2 regions of the Moellerella wisconsensis genome follow, and region 2 is predicted to be linked to the other one. Evidence: predicted binding sites of a transcription regulator. Region 2 holds the regulator's gene; the other holds the start of a gene.
What was found. The regulator LexA, encoded in region 2, represses DNA repair genes until DNA is damaged. The targets are predictions, from matches to a motif close to TNCTGTATGTACATACAGNA.
Positions count from the first base shown of each region.

Region 1 (3,445 bases), 1.1 Mb from region 2:
AGAATTTGCTACATTGATTATAACTCAATAAAAACCTTCGAATATCTTATCATTTTATCGTAGATTAGGCATGGGAAATTAAGAATCTAATTGAATAACTAATCACCAGAAAATCATCCATCTCATTTAGCTTATTGATTAATAATTATTTTATCATATTTAAGATTTTTGTCAGTTTATGTACTGTAGCTAAAATACAGTAATATTTGCTTATCTTTCATCCTATGAATTAGTTAATTAGATATTTAACTCATAAAGAGTAATTAATAACTTAATTATATTTAACCTTACAAAATAGAGAAAATTAAATAATGAATAACAAATAATAAAAAAGCCAACTTATTTGTAGTCTAAACACAAACAGTTAGCCTTTTTAGAATTATCTAGTTTCAATAATTATAAACTTTTTTCATATTCTATGGCTTTTTTCTCATCATAATTATGCTCCCACTTAGAAATTATAATTGCAGCAAGCGCATTACCAACGACATTTAAAGCGGTTCTCGCCATATCCAATATACGGTCAACACCTGCAATAAATGCTAAGCCTTGCAAAGGAATACCCACACTACCAAGTGTGGCTAATAGAACCACAAATGAAACTCCCGGTACTCCAGCGATACCTTTAGAAGTGATCATTAATGTAAATACTAGAATAATTTCCTGCCCGATAGATAATTCAATACCATAAAGCTGTGCAATAAAAATAGCCGCAATACTTTGATAAAGAGTCGAACCATCGAGATTAAATGAATAACCAATAGGAATAACAAAGCTTGTAACAGATTTAGGGGCACCGTATTTTTCCATTTTATCCATAATGCGCGGTAATACAGTTTCAGAACTTGCAGTTGAATAAGCTAATAATAGTTCATCTTTTAAAATACGAATAATCGTAAATATATTTATTTTACAATAACGAGCAATTAATCCTAATACCACTAGTGCAAAAAATAGAATTGCAACATGTACAATAACAATTAACTTAATTAATGGAACTAATGAACTAAATCCAAAGTTAGCAACAGTGACCGAAATTAATGCAAAAACACCAATAGGGGCATATAACATAATCATATTGGTCACTTTAAACATAGTTTCAGAAAAAGTCTGTAGAACATCTAATAGAGGCTGCTTTTTCTCTTTAGGCAATGAAGATAAACCTAAACCAAATAATACAGCAAAGAAAATGACAGGAAGCATATCACCACTCGCCATAGCTGCAAATATATTGCTAGGTACTAATGACAATATCGTATTAATAATTCCATGCGGATGACTCTCTACTGCTTGCGTGGTTTTTTCATATTGTGAGATATCAACCTGGGTTAATTGTGACATATCAATACCCACACCAGGTTGGAATATATTCGCAAATGAGATACCGACAATAATAGCGACTGTTGTTACTAGCTCAAAATAAAGAATAGTTTTAAAACCTAATGTACCGAGTTGCTTAGTATTACCAACCCCAGCAATCCCTACAATTAATGTTGATATAACAATTGGTACAACAATCATTTTTATCAATTGGATAAAAATATTACCTGCTGGATTTAAAATATTTAAAATCAACCAATCTTTATATTCTGTATTATTATGAAGAATTGCTCCTAAAATAATACCCAAAAATAATGCTATTAATATTTGCCAGCCTAAACCTAGGCGAAACTTTTTTTTACCTGTCTTATTTAGCGTCATATAATACTCTCTATATTTAATAGATTTTATGTTTATGTCATTTTTCTCCCCGGTTTTATATCTAAAGTTCGTAATTACCACAACTATAAACTCGAAAAAATGGAGCTATCCATCAGTGAAATATATTCAAAAAGTAAAAAATAGAAAGATAATTTGTAATTTTGTAACAATTGGTAATTTAATAAAATATTTAATTACAAAGTATCACGTTGTACATAGCACACTAATATAAGAATAAGTCTCATTATAGTTTGTAAAAATAGCTATCTTACTAGAGAAAGGGGCTCTTTCCACCAGCCAACGATGACTGAATAAATTTTAATTGACAATAAAGAAAATCGCGTTATAAATACACTGTATAAAGATACAGTTATGTTATGAGGCTATTATGTTACGGATTGAAGTCTTGTTTGATAAACTTTCCCCCCAAAAACCGTCTCCGAGTATTATGGATGCGCTAAAAATAGAAATTGAACGTAAACTAAAACCACAATTTCCAGAAATGATCACTCGTGTCGCATTAAGTACCTCACAATCAATTGTGATTAGTGGAACTAAAGTTGATCATGATAAGGAAAAAATACAGGAGATGTTAGAAGAGATTTGGCTAGATGACAGTTGGCTTCCTGAGCCTAACGAACAAATAGACTAAATCAACTCTTTTTTATTATATTAATTATGAAGGAGCATCTATGTCTCAAGCATTAATAATTATTGACTTAATTGAAGATATTATTGGTGAACAAGGTCTGTCTAATAGTAGTGCCGCCGAAACAAAAGCACGCGATATCATTAATAAATCGAATAAAGCAGCGCAATATGCGCGAGCTCATCAAATCCCTGTAATATGGGTTAAGGTGGGCTTTTCTGATGATTATCACGATATTCCCGCAGGCTCACCCATGTTTAAAAATGCACAAAAACTGGGAGCGTTAAAATTAAGTGGCTCAGGATGTCGATGGGTTAAAGAGCTAGACGTACAACCTCAAGACCATATTTTTATTAAAAAAGGTGTATCCGCATTCACTAGTAATAAATTAGATCAATGGTTAAAGCAGCATAATAACCAACATTTAGTCATCAGCGGTGTCAGTTCATTAATGGCAATCCAAAGTACGGCTCGTTTAGCTCATGATTTAGGCTATCAAGTCACTGTATTAGAAGATCTCTGCGCTGCAGCAAATGCAGAATTACATATGCAAAGTATGCAGGCATTACAAGGCATGGCGACAATCTCTTGCTCCACAGAATGGCAACAGTCATAAAAATCTTATTAACTTATATATCTATATTCGGATTATCTTGCGTAAATAAAATTTCTATTGGCTAAATTTTATTTACGCTATTAGCTTGCTATTCTTTGCTCAATATCGATTACGTAATATGAGTTTTCTCATATTACAATTAAAAACAACATGTTCTATCGCTAGGGAGATGCTGTATTATACTTGGTATATTACTTGGTTACCTGAGCTAAATAAATTTCTCGTAATCGCTTAGCTATCGGCCCTGGTATGCCATTATTTATCGGATGGCCATCAATACTAATAACAGGCCAAATCAATGTCGTCGCTGAGGTTATAAAGACTTCTTGAGCTTCGATAGCTTCATGTAGTGTAAATGCTCTTTCTTCAATCATTAAATTTTGTTCTTTGGCTAACTGAAGTACCGCTCGGCGTGTGATTCCCGGTAAAATATCTTGGCTTAATTCTCGGGTGATTAATTTATTATTACGATAGATAAA
Region 1 is NZ_CP093242.1:2,171,866-2,175,310, forward strand. Features, by position in the region: gene gltP (glutamate/aspartate:proton symporter GltP) at 397-1,701, opposite strand; gene MNY66_RS09625 (DinI-like family protein) at 2,090-2,353, shown strand; gene MNY66_RS09630 (cysteine hydrolase family protein) at 2,394-2,966, shown strand; gene MNY66_RS09635 (D-amino-acid transaminase) at 3,158-3,445, opposite strand, start outside.
Region 1: a site for LexA is predicted at 2,054-2,073, ahead of MNY66_RS09625 (DinI-like family protein). Genes of this name have one in related genera too.

Region 2 (3,445 bases):
TAAAATTTTTACTTTTTAGTAAATACTCATTTAGTCAGTGAAGATATGTTTATGAATTTCAATTTATAATGCTGAAAATCATTTTTAATGATTACATCAAAATAATGAAATATTTAGAAACACTTATTTTCACTTGGCATTAATAATATAGTTTTAGAATTATTTGTCAAAAAAGTACATTTACTGATAGTCAATAATGTACAAATATACTTAAGGTAAAAATACAGGTTTAAAACCTAAATATTGCCGAACGGCAGTGGTTTATTGGCTTAATTTAGCTCAGGCAATATCAATGCTATTCATTGATTAAATTTAATGTGATTTTTTTATTTTGTTTAATATAACAGCAATCAAAATCATGAACTGAATAAATGAGATTATTTAGATTAAAAATTCGATAATTCAATATTTATCTTTATTTATATATAACTCATATCATATTAAACAAACTTAAAAAGTAAGTTATAAAAATCAGCTAAGAAAAGTCTTATTCGAATAATTTTTTTTATTCATTAATATATATAAGTTATAAAAATTTAAAAAGTACGTATAATTACTCCCCCGTCGTGCTATCATTAAACAATAAATTAATACTTAACGTAATTTAAATTAATGAGTTATTAATAAAATACCTTTAATGTTATTTTGTCGATAGTTTGAATTTAAATTACTGTTAATAATGTTAAATATAATTCAAATACAACTTTATTGTTATCTTGTGGTATCTCTATTAATAATTTTTGTTTTCTTTTTGTTATATGTTATTTGTTTTTATTCTCATTTTCATTACCTACAACTCCCCCTCTTTAGCTATCTGTCAGCTATCTGTTTTGGCTGAGATCTGTGATAGCATATCGGCAGACTTCTGTTTCCGGATACCCACGTAATGAAAGATATCGTCGGCAATAAATTACTCGTCATGGCAGAGACTATTTGCCAATCAAGAGGCGTCAGACTAACGCCACAACGTGCAACTGTATTGCGCCTCATTGCAGAACAACCGGGCGCGATTAGTGCTTATGATCTTCTGGATTTATTGCGTGAAATAGAGCCGCAGGCTAAGCCACCGACGGTTTATAGAGGGCTGGAGTTTCTACTAGAACAAGGATTTATCCATAAAATAGAATCAACAAATAGTTTTGTTATTTGTCACCATCTGGATAATCCTAGCCATATTTCCGTCATGTTAATTTGTGATGGTTGTGGCAGTGTCACCGAGAGTGATTGTTCAGTCATTGAAGCGGCGATTGTTAACCTTGCAGAAAACGCTAATTTTCATATCCGCCATACGGTGGTTGAAAATCATGGTTTATGTCATCAGTGCTACGAAAAAGAAAATTGTGCTCATCCGGAACATTGTGGGCATGATCATAGCCATCAACAACGTCAGACCAATATAAAGAAGAAAATCTAAGATAGTTGGCAGATGGTTTATTTTCACTGAGGAAAATAGCGCATCTGCCTCGGAACATAATTTATGTGATAACCTTAACTATGCCTCAATAACTATACATCAATAACTATACATCAATAACTACAATGCATTTATCGCGGTTAATTAGGTTATTTTTGCTATCAAAAACTAATACCAATCTGCGTTACGAATAACACCGACAGCTAATCCTTCGATAGTAAAGCTCTGCTCACGCAGATCGACAACAATAGGCTCAAAATCAGGATTTTCAGCTATTAGTTCAACTTTATTACCGACTTGTTTAAAACGTTTTACAGTGACTTCATCTTCAATACGCGCAACAATAACCTGCCCGTTATGAACATCCTGAGTTTTATGCACAGCTAGCAGATCGCCATCCATAATCCCTATATCTTTCATCGACATACCACTAACCCGCAGTAAAAAATCCGCGTGTGGCTTAAACAATACTGGATCGACCTGATAATGGCTCTCAATATGTTGCTCTGCCAATAATGGTTCGCCCGCAGCCACGCGGCCAATCAGCGGTAGTCCTGGCGTTTCTGTTGGTTCTTCTAGCAGCAAACGAATACCACGGGAGGCGCCAGAAACGATTTCTATCACCCCTTTTCGTGCTAATGCCTTAAGGTGTTCTTCTGCCGCATTCGGCGATCGGAATCCTAAACTTGTCGCTATTTCAGCACGCGTTGGTGGCATACCCGTTTGCGAAATGTGATCACGCACCAGCTGGTAAACCTGCTGTTGCCTTGCAGTTAATGCTTTCATCTCGCCCCCTGTTTGTTTATACAGTCTGACTGTGAGTATATACAGGTAAATGGCGATTGGAAACCGTTAAATACGTGAAATCTCTGGATTCCTATGCATTATTGATATAATAAATGAACAATAAGCGTCAGTAATAATTATTATTGATTTAATAACTCATGCCATAACGCTGCCACAGAATCATTGCCCAAATAAATAATGCCAAGCCAATCGACACAAATACGGCGGCTGAACCAATATCTTTGGCTCTCCCGGATAATTGATGGTATTCACTGCCAACACGGTCAACAACGGCTTCTATAGCACTATTAATCAACTCAATAATTGCCACCAAAACTACGGCGCTAATCAATAAAATTCTTTCGAGATAATTTATATCGAGGTAAAAAGCTAAAATAATGGCTAAAATTGCCGCAACTGATTCTTGGCGAAAAGCCGCCTCATTAATCCAAGCCGCTTTCAACCCTTTCATCGAGTATCCTGCTGCTTTTATAACCCTTGTTAACCCTTTTGTTTGGTTTGCCATCAATAAATGCTCTCTTTAATAAAGGAAAATAAAATCTATTAAGTGATAAAAAGTTGTCTCGGTTCAACAGATCTACGGGTTGATTTCTGGTATGCTTGCGCAGTATTGCTAACAAGAGGCTATAACAATTTATGTCACTTTGGCGTAAACTATATTATAACATGTTGAATTTACCATTAAAGTTTTTGGTAAAAAGTAAACTTATTCCGACTGATCCCATTACAGAATTAGGACTCAATACCACGAGCCCGACGCTGTATGTGTTGCCGTATCATTCAAAAGCTGACTTATTGACGTTAAGACAACAATGTCTGGCTATTGGATTACCGGATCCGTTAAATTCTGTCGATATTAATGGCACTAAATTACCGGCTTATGTCTTTATTGATGATGGCCCGCGGGTGTTCCGCTATTATTCCCCAGATCCTCGCAAAGACTCGGTCAAAACCTTTCATGCGTATCTTGATTTGCATCGTAATAATCCAAATCTGGATATTCAAATGCTGCCGGCTTCGGTAATGTTTGGTCGCTCGCCAGGTCGAGAAGGACATAACTCAGCCCCGCAATTACGCTTACTTAATGGAGTGCAGAAATTTTTTGCCGCTCTGTGGCTAGGTCGAGATAGCTTTGTACGCTTCTCCCCGCCAGTATCAATGCGCGTTATGGCTGAAGAACACGGCACCGATTCGATTATTGCCAATAAATTGGCACGCGTCGCC
Region 2 is NZ_CP093242.1:3,222,063-3,225,507, forward strand. Features, by position in the region: gene zur (zinc uptake transcriptional repressor Zur) at 887-1,414, shown strand; gene lexA (transcriptional repressor LexA) at 1,583-2,200, opposite strand; gene MNY66_RS14045 (diacylglycerol kinase) at 2,349-2,726, opposite strand; gene plsB (glycerol-3-phosphate 1-O-acyltransferase PlsB) at 2,858-3,445, shown strand, end outside.